4 regions of the Pseudoalteromonas sp. TAP-3C genome follow, and region 2 is predicted to be linked to each of the others. Evidence: predicted binding sites of a transcription regulator. Region 2 holds the regulator's gene; each other region holds the start of a gene.
The links. Region 2 encodes sigma-54, which starts transcription at its own class of promoters, with help from an activator protein. Its sites were predicted from a motif close to GTTGGCACGNNNNTNGNNT; they were not measured.

Region 1 (5,732 bases), 1.1 Mb from region 2:
ATAAAGCACATGACTGGCCGAGAGCTTCGCGCTAACGACCGTACGGTTGACGTTACTATTCGTCGTATCCGCAAACACTTTGAAAGTGACAACTCTACATCAGAGTTAATCAGCACTATCCACGGTGAAGGTTATCGCTTCATTGGTAAAATAGACAGTTAATTAGCTATTCTAATTGTTGTAAAAATAAATGAAGGGCCTGTTGTCCTTCATTTATTTTATCTGCTAATTCATCAAGCCACTGCGCTAACACCTCATCGCTTTGCTCTAATGCCCCATGCTCCATTTGCTTTGCATGCAATTGCACATCATTAAGACCCACTGAACCTGCAGCGCCTTTAAGCTTATGTGCAACCGATTTGTACTCTTCTCTATCAGCAGCTTTTAACGAAACTGATAACTCTTGTTGATACTGTGGATTTAGCTTTGCAAACAACTGACTACTGCGGTTAAACACTTTAACCCCCATCGAACTTACAAAGTCTTCTATAGTTTCAATATCTAATAGTTCAGTATTTATCTGACTTAATACCTCTTGATTCAAAAGTGGTTGAGGAGCCTCACTTTGCACTTGTTTTATACCAAATAGTTCAGCCAACATATTATCTAGCTTGCTGGTGTTTATTGGTTTAGCAAGCGCGCCTTGAATAGAAATGCCTTTGAGCTCTTCCTCCGCACTTCGAACATTCGCGGTAAGTGCAACAATAGGCAGTTGATCAAAATGACTCTGCGAGCGAATTTGCCTTGCTACTTCATCGCCATTAATATCTGGTAATTGCATATCAAGTAGCACTAAATCTAAGTCATCTTCTGTTTCTACAAATGACAAAGCATCTTCACCTGTCTCAGCCCAAAGTACCTCATGGCCACGCTGTTCTAGCAAGTTAATAGCAATTTCAGCATTTAAAGGGACATCTTCAACTAATAAAATATATAAACTGCGGCCAACATAGCTGTGTTCGGTTGGTGCAGTGCATAACTGCAACGGAATTTGTACGGTAAAGCAACTCCCCTCACCTAACGTACTATTAACAGTAATAATCCCCTTCATTGCACTGACTAGCGCTTTAGTAACCGCTAAGCCAATACCTGAGCCTATTGCGTTAGTGCCTTTGAGATCAGGCGCTTTATAGTACATATCAAAAATACGGGTAAGTTGCTCCTGAGGTATACCTTCACCAGTATCAAGTATTTTAATAATTAACCACGGACCATCTGCACGGTTTTCTCTAGCAAAATCGAGAGTTACACTACCATATTGGGTGAATTTAACGGCGTTGTTAATTAAGTTCCAAACAATTTGGCGTAAACGAGTCGGGTCAAGTAAAGCGTATATATCAAGCATTCCCGAGCGCTTCACTTCAAACGATAGCTCTTTTTGCTCAGCAATCAAACCGGCAAAATTAACCACATCATTAATAAAATCCGACACATTAATTTCGTTGGCAGCAATGTCTAATTGTTCACGATCTATTTTATCTAAATCTATAATATCATTAAAAATATTCCCCAGCGTTTCAGCACTCGAAAACACCGTGTTACACCAGCTACGCTGCTGTTTATTTAGTTCGGTATCCAACAACATACGCGTTAGGCCAACAATACCATTAAGGGGAGTGCGTAACTCATGGCTTAATGTGGCAATAAATTTCCCTTTGTCTTTATAGGCTTTTTCCAGTGCTTGTGCGGCTTCTTTACGACTAGTAATATCCCGCCCAAATGCCAGTAAACCAATATAATCCCCTTGTTCATTAATAAAGGGAAGTTTACGTAACTCAAACCATCTAATCTCACCACTTACTGAGTACTCTACATCTATAGTTAAGCCTTGATGCGTGTGTTCAACTTGCTCATCAGTTCTTAATACTTCAGATAAAAAGTGACTTGGAAATATCTGCTCAGCAGTTTTACCAATTAGTTCGCCACTGGTTTTACCCATCACCTCTTCAAACATTTTATTACAACCGGCAAACACCCCATTATTGTCGCGGTAATAAAATAAATCCGGCGAAGAGTCTACAATCGAGCGAAGAAGCATACCTTGCTGTGCGAGTTCTTGTTGGGTTTTTTTACGCTCTGCAATTTCACGTCTAAGCTCTTCAATGGCGCGATGTTTGGCGTGAAAAGCCATTTTACGTTCATCAATTTCAATATTTAAACGATTAATATTGTCTTTTAAGGTTTGATTTAAAAGCTTTTCTTGTTTTGTAGCGCTGTCTAAGTAAGCGTAAGAGGCATCAAGTTGCAAAATAGAGTTAAGAAGCACACTTATGACAAGAGGAGAAACAACAGCAGTAAAAAACACCACTGCCAATATATCAACTAAATTTATTTCGCCTGTGGCAACGTAATAAAACATACTTGATAAAACCATCGATACTGTCAGTAATAGTGCATAGCAAATAGCCGCAGTTTTGAACTCGCCAAAACGAGTTATTGAACTAGAAAGTACTCGAACCCATGGGTTCAAAGAAGAATCTGTCATATGTCAGTTTTCTCTTAGCTAAATGCTTATTTTTATAAGTAAGTATGATTAAAGACTAATTTTAGCATTATCTATCCGCTAATTTCATAGTGTGTGATAAAAACCGTAAAATTTTATATTTATTGCACTTATTTTTAGGAGCTATAGGCTTTTCTCGATTAAAATTTGTCAACCCAGTAAAGTAATCTTGGCGCGACATTTGTAACCTAGTGGGCTAAATAAAAGCATAATAATGCTCACCTCCATTCGTTAATAAAATAGCCATAACAACTATTTAGGCACATAACTTGCTTTCAAAAAGCAGTGTCAATTTGTTGTTATGGAGTTACCGTATGGAATTCGCTTTATTATTAATATTAGTACTGGTTGTTGGGGCATCCGTGGTTGCGTCAAAATTTAATGATGATGGCGGAAACCCTTATCCTTTTACCCGTAAACAGAGTGTATTTACTCAAGTTGAAGGGGCTTTTTTAGGGTTATTAGAGCGTGCCGTTGGCGATCAATATAAAATTGTCAGCCGTGTTAAGCTAATCGATGTAATTGATTGTAAACAAGGTCTGTCGGCTAAATCTAAACGCGCGGCATTAGCTAAAGTAAAAAATAAACAGCTGGACTTTGTACTGATAGACAAAGAAAAAATGACTATAGTCGCTGCTGTTGATTTGGTTAATAATACTAACAAAGATGGTCACAAAGCACAGCGTGATTGGTTTGTTAACGGTGCATTAGAAGCCGCGGGCATTCCACACATTCGTATGAAGGTAAAATCGGGCTACCGCTCAAGCGAGGTGCGCGACGCTATTATGTTTAAGCTAGGCAAACCTGCTAAATCGCAACCCTTACGCCCTACGCGTACGCGAGTAAATAAACCGGCGGTATTATCTCCCTCTCAAGCGAAAGCGCAATCAACGGCTCTTGCTGAAATATAAACAATACGTCGCTTTAAAGTGCGGGCTTTTTAAGCTCGCATTTTTGTTTATTTTACCCTACGTTATTTTTTACAGTATAATCACCCTATTCAAATTTAGGAACTTAACACTATGCATGTTGGTATTATTGGCGCAATGGAGCCAGAAGTTAAAATTTTACGCGAGGCGATGAAAAATCCACAGGTTTTAACCAAAGCAGGTTTTACCTTTTACACCGGTGAGCTTGCAAATAACACTGTAACTTTAGTGCAATCAGGTATTGGTAAAGTGGTCTCTACTATTGCAACCACTTTACTTATCGATAACTTCAAACCAGATTGTATTATCAACACAGGCTCTGCTGGAGGCTTCGACCCTTCACTTAATGTGGGTGATGTGGTGATTTCATCAGAAGTTCGTCATCACGATGTAGATGTAACAGCATTTGGTTACGAAATTGGCCAAGTACCGCAAATGCCAGCAGGTTTTACTGCTCACCCTAAACTTGTAGAAGCGGCCGAGCAAACAATTGCACAAATTAGTGAGATAAAAACCCTCGTTGGCTTAATTTGTACTGGCGACTCGTTTATGTGCGACCCTGTTCGTATTGAAAAAACACGAAGTGACTTCCCTGCTATGTTGGCAGTAGAGATGGAAGGGGCGTCAATTGCGCAAACGTGTTTTACACTTGATACGCCATTTGTGGTTATTCGTTCAATGTCTGATATTGCTGGTAAGGAGTCTCCACAATCATTCGAAGACTATTTAGAAACAGCCTCTATTAATTCGTCAAAAATGGTGTTGGCCTTACTTGAGAAGTTAACGGCGGTTACGCTGTAAATGCTCAATAATATAGTTCAAAACCATTTGGACTTTATTGTATTTATTTGTGCGCTCCTTGCTGAGCGCTTTTTACCTTTAGTTAGCTGGTATCACCCTAATCATATACTCGGTGCTGTTTTTAACGCCATTGGCCAGCGTCTTTATAAAAAGACAGACAGCAAACAATACCATTATTTAGCGGCTTCATTAGCAAGCGTACTTGTTCTTACTGTTGTTATGATTATTGTCGTTTTGCTCCTAGAATTTGCTTTCTACCCTGAGTTGTTATCTGGTTTTATTTTATATTTATGCTTAGAAAGCAGTAGCTTAAATAAAAAAGCATTACGTATAGCCAGACTGGTTAAAAAAAATCAAAAATCGACAGCGCGCGAGTTATTAAAGCCTTTGGTAGCACGCGAGGTCAAAACACTTTCAAGTTCTGGGATCATTAAAGCCGTTATGGAAAGTGTCATACTTAGAACGGCACGGCATTACTTTGTGGTTATTTTTATTTTTTTATTACTAGGCCCAATTGCCACTCTTGCCTACCGCTTACTTACCTTAATCCAACACGCTTGGCGAGCTGACATTACCCCTAACAGCGCTTTTTTAATGCCGCTTAAACTGACGCTTTTTGTTGTTGAATATATACCGATTCGTTTACTGGCATTGACAATTGCTTCACTTAAAGCCAGTAAAAAAAGCCTACATTATATTAAGCATTATGGACGTCACTTTTATCAAACCAACACAGGTTGGTTACTCAGTGTTTGCTCTGCTTCTTTAGCGTTACAACTTGGTGGCCCTGCTATATATAACAAGCAGCGTTTTAATAAAATGCGTGTTGGAGTGGAGCGCCTGCCAAATGCTGATGATGTAGCAAAACTGCTCAATATCCTTAATCAAACTCGGTTATTTTGGTTACTGGTTATTATTAGCCTTGAAATTATTAAGGCTGTTCTGAGTTTTAAACTCGCATAAAAAAACCAGCCGCCGCTGGTTTTTTATTTAATTACTTATAGCATTAAGCAATCGTAATATTTGCAAACTTGCGCTTGCCTACTTGGTAAATAGCTGTAGTGCCTTTTGCTACTTCCAATTTAGTGTCTGTAATTTTATCTTCGCCATTAAGCTTTACGGCGCCTTGCTTGATCATCCGCATTGCTTCTGAAGTACTGGCTACTAAACCCGCTTCTTTGAGCAAGTTAGCAATTAAAATTGACTCTTCATCAATATTAACCGTCAGCTCAGGAATTTCATCTGGCAGTGCTTTTTTCTGAAAGCGCTGAATAAAATCATCATGCGCGGCTTGTGCATCGGCTTTACTATGAAAACGTGCAATAAGCTCTTTCGCTAATTCAATTTTAATATCACGTGGGTTAGTGCCTTGCTCTACACGCTGTTTTTGCACTGCAATTTCTTCAATAGACAACGCACTTAATAAATCATAATAACGCCACATTAGTACATCACTAATTGACATAATTTTACCGAACATGTCTGAAGGCGTGTCTGTA
Region 2 (5,732 bases):
AAATGTCAGCTAAAGGGCTTGGCATGACAGCTATTGTTGACAACAAAAAACAACTCGCAGGCCTATTTACTGATGGCGACTTGCGTCGTATTTTAGAGCAACGTGTCGATATTCACAGCACTGAAATTAATGTTGTCATGACTAAATCATGCACAACAGCTACACAAGATATGTTAGCCGCTGAGGCATTAAATATTATGGAACAAAAGCGTATAAATGGCTTAATCGTCATAAATGAACAAAACCACCCCATTGGCGCACTAAATATGCAAGATTTACTAAAAGCGGGAGTGCTGTAAATGCAGTTTGCGGATCTTTATCAACCGTTAAGTGATGATGCCAAAAAGCGCGCAAAAAAAGTAAAGCTGTTAATTTGTGATATTGACGGTGTGTTTTCTGATGGCCGTATTTACCTTGGCAACCAAGGGGAAGAGCTTAAAGCATTTAACACTAAAGATGGCTTTGGCATTAAAGCGCTTATTACTAGTGGGTTTGAAGTGGCGGTGATCACCGGTCGCCATTCACAAATAGTTCAGCAACGTATGAGTAGCCTAACTGTACAACATATATACCAAGGCCAAGAAGATAAACTTATAGCTTATCAACAACTAAAACAAAAATTAGCACTAAGCGATGAGCAAATTGCCTACATAGGTGATGATGGCCCTGATATGCCAGTAATGGAAAAAGTTGGGTTTGCAGTGGCCGTTAACGACGCCCACCCACTTATTAAGCGTTTATCACATTATATCACTCAGCAGCCGGGTGGTTTTGGTGCAGTAAGAGAGTTAACAGACCTACTTATGCTTGAAAACAACAAACCGCTTACCAGCCAAGGAAGCAGTTCATGAATGTAGCGCGCATTATACTGAGCGTTTTATTCATAAGCTGTATGGTTTGGCTCTGGTATCCTTACTTTATTCAAGTCGATATTATTACAAATGAGCAAACACAAGTTATTGCCAAGCCCGATTATACCGCCATTGAACTAAAACAAACGGCTTATAATAATCAAGGTAAAATAAGCCATAAAGTGACAGCGATAAAAATGGAGTTATACCAGCAACTCGGTTTTACTTTTTTTGAGCAACCTATATTTACCTTGTACAACGAGCGGCAAACTTGGCGTATTAATGCCGATGAAGCCACCCTCTATGACGATAAACTGCTGATTTTAGAAGGCAATGTAAAAGCTCAGAATTTAATAGATAACGCCATGATTGACTCTATCACTGCCGACAGCATCAATGTAGATATAAAACTGCTAACCATGCAGTCACAGCAGAGCGTTGTTATTACAGGACCTAATTTAAAAATCACGGGGAAAGGCCTTGAGGCCGATTTAAAAACCGAAGTGATTAAACTTATTAACCATACGCGAACCCTATATTATGACCAATAAACTACTTAAAATTTTAATTGTTCCTTCACTATTGATTGCTTTTCATAGCAATTCAGCCGACACGACTGCAGAGCCTGCCGCTAATCAAATCTCAATTAGTGCAGACAGGCAAGAAGGTCAGTTAAAAGAAAACGTTGGCATTTTTGAGAAAAATGTTGAAATTATACATGGCAATCGCCGTATCACCGCTGATCGCTTAGAAGTACATAAACGTGATGACTTAGGCGAAAACAAACAACTTTTAATTGCCACGGGCAGCCCTGCCTATTTTGAAGAAAAACAAGCGAATGGCAACATCATGAGCGCCAGCGCTAATGAAGTTCGTTACGATGTATCGCAGCGCTTTTTAACCTTAATAGGCGATGCCAGCATAGCTCAAGCAGGACAAAAAATAACGGCAAAAAGCATCACTTACGATATAAAGCAGCAGTTGATTAGCGCTGAAAAAGACGAGGATTCAACAGACCGTGTACATACTATTTTAGTGCCACTTGAAAGCAAAAAAGTAGGTGATAAAGGCCAACCATGAGCATATTAAAAGCAGAGCTATTAGCAAAAAGCTATAAAGGCCGTGAAGTGGTTAAAAACGTAGGGTTAGAGGTTGAAGCTGGCAGTATTGTGGGCTTATTAGGCCCTAATGGTGCAGGTAAAACCACCACTTTTTATATGATTGTCGGCCTTGTACCGAGCGACAAAGGTAAAATATCAATTGATGACAAAGACATTACGTTATTACCAATGCACAGCCGAGCGCGTTTAGGGATTGGTTATTTACCACAAGAGTCATCAATTTTTAGAAAGCTGACAGTTTATCAAAACTTAATGGCTATTTTAGAAACACGTAAAGAACTAAACAAGCAACAGCGCGAAGAGAGCTTAAATAATTTACTCGATGAATTTAGTATTCAGCATATTCGCGAAAGCCAAGGTATGGCTTTATCGGGTGGTGAGCGTCGACGCGTTGAAATTGCCCGCGCTTTAGCTGCAAACCCTAAATTTATTTTATTAGACGAACCCTTTGCTGGGGTCGATCCTATTTCTGTACTAGATATCAAAAAAATTATAGAACATCTTAAAAATAGGGGGATCGGGGTACTAATCACTGACCACAACGTCCGTGAAACACTTGATGTTTGTGAAAAGGCCTACATAGTTTCTCATGGGGAGTTAATTGCATCTGGCACACCCGAGTACGTATTAAACGATAAAACAGTACGCGATGTTTATTTGGGCGAGCAGTTCAGGCTGTAATAGTGTGTTATTCCACTAAGCATCTGCTAAGATTAATTATACTAATTTATAAGGATTGTTAGAGATAAATGAGGCAATCATTACAGCTGCGCATGGGCCAGCAACTTACAATGACCCCACAATTGCAACAAGCCATTCGCTTATTGCAGCTCAGTACATTGGATCTCCAGCAAGAAATACAAGAGACGCTCGACAGCAACCCTTTGCTTGAAGTAGAAGAACAAGACTATAGCGAAGATACGGCAGGTAAAAACGAACAAAAAGCGGATAACGATGATTTAACGCTAAGTGCTTCAGCTGACGATAAACCGAGCGAGTTTGAGCAAGATAGCGGCGAAGCCATGAGTAAAGACACCATTAGCGATGATATGGCAATGGATGTGACATGGGATGAATATATGAGCGCAGCGCCAGCGGCTTCATCTGGGCCTATGCCTGAAGACGAATCTATTTATCAAGGCTCCTCGACAGAAACACTGCACGAATATTTAATGTGGCAACTTCAACTTACGCCATTTAGCCCAACCGATGAGGCTATAGCGATTGCCATTGTTGAAGCGGTAGACGATTCAGGTATTTTAACCCTTAGCTGTGAAGAAATATTAGAGAGCTTTAATCAAGAAAGCAGCGATGAAGAAGTTGAACTGGATGAAATAGAAGCCGTGTTAAAACGCATTCAGCTGTTTGACCCTGTAGGTATTGCTGCGCGTAGTTTACAAGAATGTTTGTGTATTCAGCTAAATCAGTTTGACAAAAACACGCCTTTTTTAAATGAAACAAAAATGATTTTAACCAGTCATATTGATCTATTGGCAGCACGTGATTATCGCACGTTAATGAAAAAAACAAAGCTCAAAGAAGATGAGCTTAAAGAGATCATGAGGCTAATTCATACGCTCAACCCGAGACCGGCAGACACTATTGTTAGAGAAGAGTCTGAGTATGTTATCCCTGATGTATCGGTTAAAAAAATTAAAGGGCGTTGGGTGGTTGAGTTAAATCCAGATAGCATGCCTAAGATCAGAGTAAACAGCCAATATGCGGCTATGTCGCGTACGGTTAAATCAAGTGGTGATAGCCAGTTTATTCGCTCGCACTTACAAGAAGCAAAATGGTTTATAAAAAGCTTAGAAAGTAGAAACGACACGCTACTTAAAGTGACTAACTGCATTGTTCAACAACAACAGGCTTTTTTTGAGCATGGTCCTGAGGCAATGAAGCCTATGGTACTTAATGATGTTGCTGAAATGGTAGAAATGCATGAGTCGACCATATCGCGAGTAACCACACAAAAATATATGCACACACCACGCGGTATTTTTGAACTTAAATATTTTTTCTCAAGCCATGTAAGCACAGAAAATGGCGGAGAATGTTCGTCTACAGCAATACGCGCATTAATTAAAAAGTTAATCGCTGCAGAAAACTCAGCCAAACCATTGAGTGATAGTAAGATTGCAGATATATTGGCTGAGCAAGGAATTAAAGTAGCGAGGAGAACCATTGCAAAATATCGCGAATCTCTCGCTATTCCCCCGTCGAATCAACGCAAAAGCTTGATTTAAGGCGTACAACAAAGAGGAAATGTTTATGCAACTTAACTTAACTGGTCGTCATGTAGATATTACCGACTCGCTCAGAGACTATGTAAGCAGTAAATTTGCTAAGCTACAAAGGCACACTGACCACATAACCAATGTGCATGTTATTCTCGATGTAGAAAAACTAAACCAAAAAGCTGAAGCAACCGTTCATGTTAGTGGTGCTGAAATTTTTGCCTCTACCGAGCACCAAGATATGTATGCCGCTATAGACTCGCTGATTGACAAGCTAGATCGTCAAGTAATTAAACACAAAGAGAAACTTGCTCGACACTAACACTATGAAACTAAGCTCACTTATCTGTCAGGACTGCAGTAAAGCTGCGGTCCTTTTTAATAGTAAAAAAAGAATTTTAGAATTTATCAGTGAATTGGCCCACAATAAACTGCCCTATCTAACACAACAAGATATTCTTAATGCATTAACTGCTAGAGAAAAATTAGGCAGTACAGGGATAGGTAAAGGCATTGCAATTCCTCATGGGCGTATGAGTGGAGTACAAGAGCCACTAGCCTTGGTTTTAGTAAACGAAACGGCCATTAACTTTGATGCGATAGATAACCGACCTGTGGATATTTTTGTCGCTCTCATTGTGCCAGACGGTGATAATCAACAGCATTTAAAAACGTTAGCGACTATTGCTGATAAGCTCAGCAACAAGGCGTTTTGCAAGCAGTTACGCAGTGCAAAATCCGATAATGAGTTGTATCAGATAATTGTAAGTGAATCGTAGTAACAATAAAGGTGATAAATGGAGTTAATAATTATAAGCGGTCGCTCAGGTTCTGGTAAATCTGTTGCGCTGCGCGTGGTTGAAGACTTAGGTTATTATTGCGTAGACAATATTCCTTTAAACTTATTGCCAGCATTAGTGCGTAGTGTTTCAGACAGCTACAATAAAATTGCTGTGAGTGTAGATGTGCGTAATCTCCCTAAAGAGCAGCAGCAATTTAATGAAATTATTGAATATTTACCTGGTTTCACTAAACCCACGGTCTTTTATTTAGACAGTGACGATAAAACATTAATAAAACGGTTTTCAGAAACAAGGCGTCTTCATCCTCTATCTATCGATTCATTGCCACTTGATTTAGCTATAAAAAAAGAAAAACAATTGCTCGATGTATTACTCAATCACGCCAACTACATCATTGATACCACAGATTTAAGTGTGCATCAGCTTGCTGAATCGATTCGTGAAAAAATACTCGGAAAAAAAGATAAACAACTCATTATTACTTTTGAATCATTTGGCTTTAAACATGGCATCCCCAAAGAAGCAGACTACGTATTTGATGCTCGTTTTTTACCAAACCCACATTGGGAACCCGAACTTAAACCGCTTACAGGGCTTGATCAACCAGTAAAAGACTACCTAGCCAGTCACAGCATAGTGCAAAAGTTTACTTGGCAAATTCAAACCTTTGTGCAAACTTGGCTGCCTCATTTGGAGCGAAATAATCGCAGCTATTTAACG
Region 3 (5,732 bases), 240 kb from region 2:
CCAGTGTATGGTAATAGTATATTTTGGCACAGCCATGAAATGTTATTTGGTTTTGTTGTTGCTATTGTATTGGGTTTTTTACTTACCGCCGTACAAAACTGGACCGGGCATAGAGCGCCGCATGGTAACATTTTATTGATCCTGTGTGTTTTATGGGGAGCAGCAAGACTCTGCTTTTTGTTTGGTAGCCAACTGCCTTGGTGGTTTGTCGTTGTCGTTGATATCAGTCTTTTACCTGTTGCAGCTTTTTTATTTGGGCGCATGGTACTGAAGGTCAAGCAAACGCGAAATTTATTCTTTGTACCAATCTTATTGTTACTGACAGTCTGTAATTTGCAAATGCATTATGGACTACATTTTCAACACTATTATATGCAACTGCTGGGTGCTTATAATACGGTATTTTTGATAACTATATTAATGGCAATTATTGGCGGGCGAGTGATGCCAATGTTTACTGCCAATGGCACAATGACTGCTAAAGTGCAGCCCATTTTATGGCTAGAGCGTATTACACTAGTAAGTTTATGGCTTATTTTTGTCGTTCACTTTTTGAATCTTCATATTCATTTACCAAATTTAGTTATGGCATTTTTATTTGCTGTTGCTGCATTAGCTACTAGCATTCGAGGAGCGCGATGGAAAATATGGCTCACTTGGCAAGTTCCTTTACTATGGTCACTGCACATCGCTTATTGGTTTATTCCGATAGGGATGGCGTTATTTTCTCTGCATTATGTCGGATTTCAATTAACCCAAAGCATTGCTATTCACGCACTAACTGCCGGTGCTATGGGTGGTATGATCCTCAGTATGATAGCCCGTGTATCTTTGGGACATAGTGGTCGGCCACTTCAACTTAAGTTAATTATGGTGGGTGCTTTTTTACTGATTATTTTAGCTGCATTAATGCGCGTATTCTTAGCCTGGTTAGTGCCCGAGATGATCAGTAAATGGTTTATGTTTAGCACATTAAGCTGGGTTTTGGCTTATGGTATTTATGTAGTTGTTTATTTTAATGTACTAACTACACCACGTGCAGACGGTAACCTAGGTTAAGTTAGGATAGTATTAAGCTGCTGGCTAAGTACACAAAAGCCAGTAGCATGCTAAATGAAGCATAAGTCCTTATGATAGGTTTTTATTATGATTAGTTACAAAGCTACGACGTGTTACTAACCAAATGCTGATTATTATTAACATAACAGCAACTCCCCCTTTTAACCAATAAGATAATTGCGGAACAAACCGCCATAACGCGGCATAGCTAGTTGCTATCATTGTTAAGGCGATTATTTTAGAGCGAGGTTTAATTACTCTATTATCACGCCAAGCTTGTATATCTGCTCCATATTTAGGGTGATTTATTAGGTAGGTCTCAAGTTGTAACCAACCTTTGTTAGCAGCCCATAGAGCTGCAATCAAAAACGGGACTGTTGGCATAATAGGTAAAGCAATGCCTATAACCGCTAATAAAATAAACAGTACCGCAAGTATGCGCCAAAACAAGGTCCTCAGTAGAGAAGACATTATTTCATTCCTAGTCTAACTGCCATTTTGTGCAAGTTGCTAGCATCTAATTGCAAATCTTTAGCGGCTTGGCTCCAGCGATTGTTATGACGACTTAGTGCGGCAGTGATCATTTTTCGTTGCGTATACTCCACCGCTTCTTTCATTGAGATACCTCGTGTAGTTAACTCATTGACAATTTCAGCTGCATTGGTAGCTTCAGCATTGGAAAGTGGTAATTGTACTTCTAAATCTAGCATCTGCGGTTCAATCGTTGCAATGTCTGTTTTTTCAACGCCATGGCTAAGCAGTTTTATTGCGGCACGACTTATTGCATGTTCTAGTTCACGTACATTACCTGGCCACTGATATTGTTGTATTGCCAGCTCTGACTCTGGCGATAAACGCAGAGCGCGAAGCCCTAAACGAGTCCGGTTAAGTTCAAGAAAGTAACCAGCCAAAATAGAGATATCTTCCTCGCGTTCACGCAGCGGTGGAATAGGTAATGGATATACAGACAGACGATGATATAAATCAGCTCTGAAGGTTTCATTACCAACCTGTTGCCGCAAGTTACGGTTAGTTGCTGTGATTAATCGAACATCGACTTTACGGTACTTGTCTGAACCCAGTTGCTGAATTTCACCATTTTGCAATACACGAAGCAGCTTAGCCTGTATGGATAAAGGTAACTCTCCTACTTCATCTAAAAACAAAGTACCGCCATGGGCGGCCTCAAAACGTCCAGCGCGCTCTCCAATTGCGCCGGAAAAGGCGCCTTTTACATGGCCAAAAAGCTCACTTTCTGCCAGTGATTCAGGTAACGCTGCACAGTTAACATAAATAAGCGCTTTATCGCTGCGCTGAGATAATAAATGCAATTGGCGAGCAAAAAGCTCTTTACCGACACCTGTTTCTCCTAGCAATAACACAGGTAAATCGGTACTTGCAACGACTCGCAATTCTTTTAATACATTCTTAATAACTTTACTCTGACCTATGATTTCTGAGTCATCGCTTTCGTATCTTCCAGCTTGAGGTATAACATGTTGCTGCCCTTGTCGTAATGCTCTGACATTTTGTTCTAACTGGCCAATACGAATAGCGGTTTCAACAAATAAACTAAACGTCTGTAATTGAAGTATCGTATCGTCGCTAAAAGTCCCTGGTTGCAGTGCATCTAATGTTAGTACGCCCCAGCATTTATTTTCTAAATACAGGCTAATCCCCATACAGTCATGAACTGCTAGCGCGGTGTCTGGTTTCTCGAAAAGAAGACCATCATAAGGATCGGGTAATGGACAGTCATATGCAAATCTAATGGCACTACGCGACGCCAGTAAAGTTGCTAATCGTGGATGCTGAGCGACCATAAAACGACGGCCAAGCGCCTCTTTAACAAGGCCTTGCATAGCTATCGGTTGAAGTGCGCCATTATCTAATTTAAGTAACACCACTGCACCGCAATGAAAATGGTGGCGCAATGTGTTAACTACATTTTGTAACCGAATCGCTGCAGGCTGCTCGGTGAGCATATCTGCTAAAAGGCTTGCTTGTAACATGGTTAAATTGACTTTATAGGTTAAAAATACCCTTAATTAATTGGGTTGATAGTACCTTATTACCTTGTAGAGTCAATAATCACGAGGGGGTAGAACTTGGCTCAGTTGTTGCACTTAGCAACAACAGAAAGAGTATTAACCGTGACATAACGATGGTTAGTTTGAAGTTAGTTAATAGGAGTTACCTTATGAATAATTTAAATGAACGTTTACACCTAGCTAAACAGCAATGGCAAGATGCGCCTGTCCAAAAATTAATAGAATATATTTACACACGCTTTCATCAGCGCCATCGTGAGCAACTACCTGAATTAAAACATTTAGCGATGCGTGTTGAACAAGCCCATAGTGATCACGAAAAGGTCCCTAATGGTTTAGCTACCCACCTTGATAATATGCTGCAAGCGCTTGAAAGCCATATGATGAAGGAAGAACAAATTCTCTTTCCTATGTTATCGCGAGGCATTTATCCTAGTGGTCCTATTTCAGTCATGGAAGAAGAGCATCTGCAACATGAAAATGAAATTAATAAAATAAATGAGCTGACTAATAATTTAATCTTACCTGATGGAGCTTGTGGTACATGGACATTACTCTATAGCGGATTAAAAGAGTTGCAAGACGATTTACATGAACATATTCATTTAGAAAATAATGTATTGTTTGTTGAGCAAAAAATCGAGGTACCAGCACATGGAAAAGACTTTTGCTGTGGTTCATGTCAATAAATAGACTGTAAATCTCTATGCATAACCATTTATTTACTATGTGGTTATGCAATATTTTTACTTGGTATCAACAGTTAAATATGCGTACCTAGCGGTTTTTAAGAGTATTGGGTTCTTCATATTTTTGTAATAAACGACTGTGCAGTTGATTAATAAAGTTTATTGCCATTGGTAGTCGTTCAACCTCAAGGTTTTCCAGAGTTGACTTGATCAATAAGCCCAGTTCAGTTTCCCCACTAAGGTGTAAACGACGATTAAAAAACAACATATCTGGATCTGCTTCACCTGCGGCTAACAAACTAAAATCATTAAATTTACCAGTAAAGGTGACACTTTGTTGTGCTTGAGATTGCACAATAAAACCTTGTTGATTGCAGCTAATAAACCAGCAATGTTGTAAATCACTGATCTCAAGCTTTAGCCATTTTTTTTGTAAGTAATCAAGCTGGCCATTGGCTAATTCGTCTCTAAAGATGCGATTTAGTAATTGCGCTAAGCTAGTATTTACAAGAAAGCTAGGTAATAGCTTTAAAAGATGAGCCGTACAACGGGGGATATTGTTAACAGCTGTTGTTATTGCCTGTTCTTTATACTCATTGAAATATATGGTCATTATTTAATCCTTATGCCAAATACGGTTAAATTAGCGTTGCTAAGGTCACTTCATTTTATTCTAAATCAATTAATACTCTACTAATGCAAAATTACCACTAAGGTTTTTAGTGCTATTTCTTTGGAGATAGGGTTTTTTGTGAAATGACAATTACTAGGTAAGGGGTCGCATCATGTTGTAAAAGTTAATCTAGATCAAAGTTTTCTTATTAGCTAAAACTATGCTTATTGCTCTTTTTAAACGGAGCTAAGTATGGAACTTCTTTGCCCTGCGGGCAGTTTTAAATCGCTTAAAATGGCTATTGAACATGGAGCCGATGCCGTGTACATAGGTTTTAGCGATCAAACCAATGCGCGTAATTTTGCCGGATTAAATTTTTCAGATCAGCAATTACAACAGGCCGTGCAGTACGTTCATGCCCATAACAAACGGTTACATATTGCAATTAACACCTTTGCTCATCCTAATCAGGCCAAACGCTGGCAAAATGCAGTCGATAAAGCGGTTGCCTTAGGAGCTGATGTACTGATTATGGCTGATTTATCAGTATTAGCGTATTGCGCCAAACATTATCCTCATGTTGAGCTTCATGCATCGGTGCAAGTCTCAGCAACAAATGCAGGGGCTATCGATTTTTTACAACAACAATTTAATGTTACCCGCGTGGTATTGCCACGGGTGTTATCAATTCATCAAATTCGCCAACTCGCCCGTACAACTAATATAGAGCTTGAAGTATTTGCCTATGGCAGTTTATGTATTATGGCCGAAGGGCGGTGTTATTTATCGTCGTATTTAACCGCTGAATCTCCCAATACTGCAGGAGTCTGTTCACCGGCTAAATTTGTTGATTATCAAACGCAAAATGACAACAACCAACAGATATTAGAAAGCCGTTTAAATGGGGTGCTAATCGATCGCTTTGCAGAGCATGAACACGCAGGCTATCCCACATTATGCAAAGGGCGTTTTGCCATAGATGACGAGCTGTATCATGTACTCGAAGAACCCACCTCGCTCAATAGTATGGAGCTACTCCCTGAATTATATAGCTTAGGCGTCAAAGCAATAAAAATTGAAGGCCGCCAACGCAGTCCCGTTTACGTTCGCGATATCACCAAAACTTGGCGAAGTGCGATAGACGCTTGCTGTGCTCAACCACAACACTTTAACCCTACTGAAGCGATGAAAAGCTGCTTAAGTGCATACAGCGAAGGATCTCAAACGACGCTCGGTGCTTATCATAAACAATGGAAATAGGAGTATATATAATGAAATACGCACTTGGACCCATTTTATACTATTGGCCAAAAGCAAAAG
Region 4 (5,732 bases), 1.3 Mb from region 2:
ACATTAATAGAGATCATCGCCGCTTCGAGCTGTTCAGTATTTGGGCGCCTTTCTAGATACGGTAAACTGGCTTGAATCGACTCTTCCATGGCGGTTTGCTTTTGCAAATCAAAATAAGTAAATACACGCACGCCAGCATCAAGTACTTCTTGATCTGGTAACAACTGTTTAAGTTCACGGTTAACTAACTCTAAGTAACCGGGGTAAGATTTTTGTAAGCTGGCTTTCATTGGCGCAATATCAATTGCACGTTTTAACGAGGCTCGGTATTCTTTAGTGCTAATTAGCTTGTTGTCGACCATTAAGCGCAGCACTAAGTCGCGGCGTTCCATGGCGCGCTCTTTATAACGTCTCGGATTGTAATAAGAAGGGCCTTTAACCATAGCCACCAGCAGTGCAATTTGGTCATACTCTAGTTCATCCACTGGTTTTGCAAAATAAAAATCAGCGGCCAGCCCCATACCATGCACGCCTTGGTTGTAAGACTGCCCAAGGTATACCTCGTTTAGGTAAGCTTCGAGTATTTGATCTTTTGTATAGCGATAATCAAGAATAAGTGCAATGAACGCTTCATTTATTTTACGCACTAGTGAACGCTCGCGAGTAAGATAAATATTTTTAGCCAGCTGTTGTGTGAGTGTACTGCCCCCTTGCACAGTGCGCCCAGCGCGAATATTAGTATATAATGCGCGTAAAATAGAAAACACCGATACACCGTGGTGCTCATAAAATTCCCGGTCTTCAACCACTAATAAGGTATTTTTAAGCATGTCTGGAAATTTAGCTAACGGTACAAACTCTCTGTCCTGTCTAGAGTCATTACCAATACGGGCTATTTGCATCGGCTCTAATCTGGCGGTGTTTAAACGACGGCCAAACTTATCTTTAATACTGGCGACCTTATTCCCAGAGAAACGCAGTTCAATAACATGGGCACTCTCTAAGCCATCATAAAATTCAAAGTCGCGACGAAAAATCTTAATACTATTGGCTGTTTTACTATATTGCCCAGTACGACTTAAACGATTAACCGCTGTGTAGTTTAAGCGCTTAAGCTCCCAGAGTACTTCTTGCTCTGATAAAAACTGCCCAGGAAAAAAGCTCATTGAGCGGGCATACACTTGTGCTGGAAGTTGCCATTTATTGCCTTCAAACTGGCGAGTTATTTTTGCATCAAGGTAAATAAAGTAAAGTGCAGCAGCAATAAAAGTCGCTAAAGTTAATTTCCAAAAAATAGAAAATATTGTTTTAAATAATGGCCGTTTTATCTTACTTGATGATTTTTTAGCAGTCGCCTTTCGTACTGGTTTTTTAGTTGATTTAGCAGCACGCTTAGTCGAGGGTTTACTGGTTAGTGTTTTCTTATTTTCAGCCATTTAAGTGTAATATATTCCAAAGGTTGATTTAACGTCGGGAGCTTATCACATTACTTTAGCACCTGAAAAATTAACCTCTCCTGAAATCAAAAAAGCCCTAACATTGTAGGGCTTTGATTGAACACACAATACTTTTTACTTTTAACTACTTCTTACTGATACGAACTCTGGGTATGCATCAATCCCACAGTCGTGCTGATCCATGCCATTTAACTCTTCTTCCTCGGTAACACGAATCCCCATGGTTTGTTTTAAAATAGCCCATACAATAAATGACGCTATAAATACAAAGCCAATGATGCATATTAAACCAATTAACTGAGTTACAATGTTGGCTTCGGCATTAGCGACCGGCACTAAAACCACGCCTAATATGCCACATACACCGTGAACAGAAATAGCGCCTACTGGGTCATCAATTTTCGCTTTATCCAGCGCCACAATGCTTAGTATTACTAATGAACCACCTAGTAAGCCAAATAAACATGCCATTAATGGTGAGGGTGATAATGGGTCTGCCGTAATAACCACTAAGCCTGCAAGTGCACCATTAAGTACCATGGTTAAGTCGGCTTTGCCCCATAGTAATTTGCATAAAAACAAGGCTGAAATTGCACCCATAGCTGCAGCAGCATTGGTATTAAGTAATATTTGACCTACCGCGGTTGCGTTCTCTTTATCTGAAATTAATAGTTGTGAGCCACCATTAAAGCCAAACCAACCCATCCATAATATAAACGTACCTAATGTAGCAAGTGGTAAATTTGAACCTGGAATTGGATAGATTTCACCGTTTTTACCATACTTACCTTTACGAGCACCCAGTAACATTACACCCGCGAGTGCTGCCGCTGCACCAGTGGCATGCACAATGGCAGAGCCGGCAAAATCAACAAAGCCTAATTCAGATAAAAAGCCGCCGCCCCATGTCCAGTACCCTTCAATTGGGTAAATTAAACCTGTAAGTACCACTGTAAACACTAAAAATGCCCACAACTTCATACGCTCAGCGACCGCACCAGATACAATAGACATTGCGGTTGCGACAAACACAACTTGAAAGAAAAAGTCAGACTCTAATGAATGATCAGCATCGGCCGCTTGGCTACCTATTAGACCCCCAAATGACGGGATAATACCGCCCTCAACATTATCGACATACATAATGTTGTAACCCACCAATAAAAACATAGTACACGCGATAGAGTACAGTGCGATATTTTTAGTTAGAATTTCTGTGGTATTTTTTGAGCGCACTAAGCCCGCTTCTAACATTGCAAAACCCGCTGCCATCCACATAACTAAGATGCCAGAGATTAAAAAGTAAAATGTATCGAGCGAAAACTTCAGCTCTATTATTGTATTTTCCATATTGCCCCCTTAAATTGCATCATCATCAAGCTCGCCAGTACGAATACGGACGATTTGATCTAAGTCGTAAACAAAAATTTTGCCGTCACCAATTTTTCCCGTTCCTGCGACTTTGGTAATGGTGTCTACAACACGTTGGCAATTTTCACTGCGTGTAGCAATTTCAAGTTTTATTTTAGGTATAAAGTCAACTTGGTACTCCGCACCGCGGTATAACTCTGTGTGGCCTCTTTGACGTCCAAACCCCTTAACATCAACCACTGTCATTCCTTCGATGCCTAAATCAGCGAGAGCTTCACGCACATCATCTAATTTGAATGGCTTTATTATTGCACTGATCATTTTCACAAAGGCCCCCTTAGGACGCTAGCTTGTTATTGTATTTGCTCTATACAATCCAACCTTTGTGCCATTTTTAAATTAACAATAAAAACATAAGCTTATTAAAATAAATAATATACAAAACAAAAAAACGCACCATTTGGGTGCGCTTTTTTTGAGCAAAATACAACATTGGTGCGAGATAACAAACACTTAAACTCCCACTTTAAATATGAGGCCATGTTTGAATATTTACGGCCTATCATATTATCTTTAACATTTAAAACGCGCATAAGCTCAACGATTTTTATCGGCAGTTAATCTCAATATTTTTGTTTTTTACTAAAATATCGTTATAACTGCAGTATATAAAATAAAAAGGGTCACTTATGAAATTTAGTCGAAGTCTATTTTTACCTATTGCTGTAATAGCACTCACATTTACCAGTGCTACATTTGCTGATAATCAACGTCGTATTGATATCGACAGTAAAGTCGTTACCCAACACAAGGCAAAAATAAATAATGAGCGATTTTCGTACACGGTCGCTACAGGCACACAACCTGTATGGGATGACAAAGGGGATGCTATAGCAACCCTTCAATACACTTATTATACACGCGATAAGGTAGATGATAGAACCAAGCGCCCATTACTTATTTCTTTTAATGGTGGCCCGGGTTCAGCGTCTGTGTGGATGCACTTGGCATACACTGGACCACGGGTATTAAAAATTGATGACGAGGGCTACCCAATTCAACCTTACGGTGTAAAAGATAATCCTTATTCAGTGTTAGATGTTGCTGATATTGTTTACGTTAATCCAGTTAATACCGGGTATTCTCGTGTCGTTGAAGACAAAGACGGTAAGCTACTGCCCAAAGATAAACAAAAAGAGTTATTTTTTGGTGTCAATGCCGATATAAAATACCTAGCAGAATGGCTTAATACGTTTGTATCTCGTAATGAACGTTGGCGCTCACCAAAATTTTTAATTGGTGAAAGCTACGGTACGACGCGAGTATCGGGTTTAGCACATGAACTGCAAAATAGTCAGTGGATGTATATTAACGGTGTTGTACTCGTTTCACCTACCGACATTGGCATTAAACGTGACGGCCCTATAAAAGCGGCCAACCGCTTACCTTACTTTGCAGCCACCGCGTGGTACCACAAAGCACTCAATGCCAATTTACAAGCTAAGGATTTAGACGAGCTATTACCAGAAGTTGAACAGTTTACTATTAATGAGCTCATTCCAGCCCTTGCAAAAGGCGGCTTTATTGCAGCAGATGAAAAACGCCGTATCATAAAAAAAATGGCCGAATATGCAGGTTTATCTGAAACTTTTGTGAGTCAAAATAACTTAGATATTCCAACGCAGTTTTTTTGGAAAGAGTTATTACGTGAACGCGGACAAATGGTCGGTCGTCTCGATTCTCGTTATTTAGGAATTGATAAACGCGATGCGGGTGAGTCACCAGATTACTGGGCAGAGCTTACATCGTGGTTACACTCTTTTACTCCAGCTATTAACTATTACTTGCGTGAAGAGCTTAACTACAAAACAGATATCAAATATAACTTGTTTGGTAACGTTCACCCATGGGATAGAAGTGGCAATAACACGGGTGAAAACCTTCGTTTAGCGATGGCCCAGAACCCCTACTTGAACGTTTTGGTGCAGGCTGGCTATTTTGATGGGGCCACCAATTACTTTGATGCCAAGTACACTATGTGGCAATTAGACCCAAGTGGCAAAATGCAAGATAGATTGAGCTTCAAAGGTTATCGCAGTGGCCACATGATGTATCTACGCCACGCAGATTTAGAAAGCTCCAACAACGATTTACGCCAGTTTATACAGCAGTCTTTACCTAAAGATGGACAAGCGGCTAAGTACTAACTTTAAATTTTAGCATCTTTATAAAAGTGACCTTACTGGTCACTTTTTTATTTGTAAATAAGCTTAACCGTTAAAGCCAGTAAGGCTCTGTATCAAATGAGGCACGCCTACTTTGCTCCATAGCACTGACTAAAAAGTCAGATTTTTGCGCTAACCACTGTTGTATTTTAGCCAAGTGAGGATCGTCTTGCCCGCCACATAATTGCTTTAAATAATCAAGCGTACTTAACTCATACATACCATGAGAAATATCGAGCCATGGCAGTCTAAACTCCAGGCGTTCATCTTTATTAAACAGCTCACCTAAACAGTTACCACTGAGCAGGCTATTTTCTAGCTGAGTACGAAAGTGAAGATAATCATTGGCTGTTAAGCTTTGCTCTTTTGGTAATAATTGATGTAAATTATTCCAATCTTTATTAAATAAACGATGGGCAATGTTAATAACTGGCTGCTCAGCTTGCTGAAACTCGGTTTGACTCCAGTATTTACGCCACTGTTTATCAATCAACCACGTCGTTAAGCTTAGTAGTAAGCGGTTATAGCGGGCACTATGAAAAAGTGCAAAAATATCATCAATACTCGGTTGTAACTCTTTTAAATCGTTAATAACCTGCGTTAATGCTGGAGCGCTATTTATTTTTTTATAAAAAGCATGGCGTTTAGAAGTATACGTTTTTAACTGAATGGCATTTTCAACCCACGCTAATTCACTTAATAACCACTTAAGCTCCGCTCTAAGATGTTCGGTGCTGTC

Region 1: AC6H44_RS12220 (DUF2726 domain-containing protein) is a predicted target of sigma-54. The motif match lies at 2,760-2,778, and genes of this name have one in related genera.
Region 3: AC6H44_RS02450 (hemerythrin domain-containing protein) is a predicted target of sigma-54. The motif match lies at 3,167-3,185, and genes of this name have one in related genera.
Region 4: AC6H44_RS11215 (P-II family nitrogen regulator) is a predicted target of sigma-54. The motif match lies at 3,143-3,161, and genes of this name have one in related genera.

What each region holds. Positions count from the first base shown of each region.
Region 1 is NZ_CM187618.1:2,603,709-2,609,440, forward strand. It holds gene arcA (two-component system response regulator ArcA) at 1-162, shown strand, start outside; gene arcB (aerobic respiration two-component sensor histidine kinase ArcB) at 167-2,485, opposite strand; gene AC6H44_RS12220 (DUF2726 domain-containing protein) at 2,818-3,414, shown strand; gene mtnN (5'-methylthioadenosine/S-adenosylhomocysteine nucleosidase) at 3,526-4,233, shown strand; gene AC6H44_RS12230 (cobalamin biosynthesis protein CobD/CbiB) at 4,234-5,196, shown strand; gene tyrS (tyrosine--tRNA ligase) at 5,240-5,732, opposite strand, start outside.
Region 2 is NZ_CM187618.1:285,652-291,383, reverse strand. It holds gene AC6H44_RS01345 (KpsF/GutQ family sugar-phosphate isomerase) at 1-299, shown strand, start outside; gene kdsC (3-deoxy-manno-octulosonate-8-phosphatase KdsC) at 300-851, shown strand; gene lptC (LPS export ABC transporter periplasmic protein LptC) at 848-1,402, shown strand; gene lptA (lipopolysaccharide transport periplasmic protein LptA) at 1,392-1,931, shown strand; gene lptB (LPS export ABC transporter ATP-binding protein) at 1,928-2,653, shown strand; gene AC6H44_RS01320 (RNA polymerase factor sigma-54) at 2,722-4,218, shown strand; gene hpf (ribosome hibernation promoting factor) at 4,244-4,531, shown strand; gene ptsN (PTS IIA-like nitrogen regulatory protein PtsN) at 4,536-4,988, shown strand; gene rapZ (RNase adapter RapZ) at 5,007-5,732, shown strand, end outside.
Region 3 is NZ_CM187618.1:528,990-534,721, forward strand. It holds gene AC6H44_RS02435 (NnrS family protein) at 1-1,059, shown strand, start outside; gene AC6H44_RS02440 (YbaN family protein) at 1,129-1,530, opposite strand; gene norR (nitric oxide reductase transcriptional regulator NorR) at 1,530-3,071, opposite strand; gene AC6H44_RS02450 (hemerythrin domain-containing protein) at 3,260-3,799, shown strand; gene ubiT (ubiquinone anaerobic biosynthesis accessory factor UbiT) at 3,888-4,412, opposite strand; gene ubiU (ubiquinone anaerobic biosynthesis protein UbiU) at 4,665-5,672, shown strand; gene AC6H44_RS02465 (U32 family peptidase) at 5,684-5,732, shown strand, end outside.
Region 4 is NZ_CM187618.1:2,385,841-2,391,572, forward strand. It holds gene mrcB (penicillin-binding protein 1B) at 1-1,376, opposite strand, end outside; gene AC6H44_RS11210 (ammonium transporter) at 1,518-2,747, opposite strand; gene AC6H44_RS11215 (P-II family nitrogen regulator) at 2,757-3,095, opposite strand; gene AC6H44_RS11220 (S10 family peptidase) at 3,458-4,975, shown strand; gene AC6H44_RS11225 (CYTH and CHAD domain-containing protein) at 5,046-5,732, opposite strand, start outside.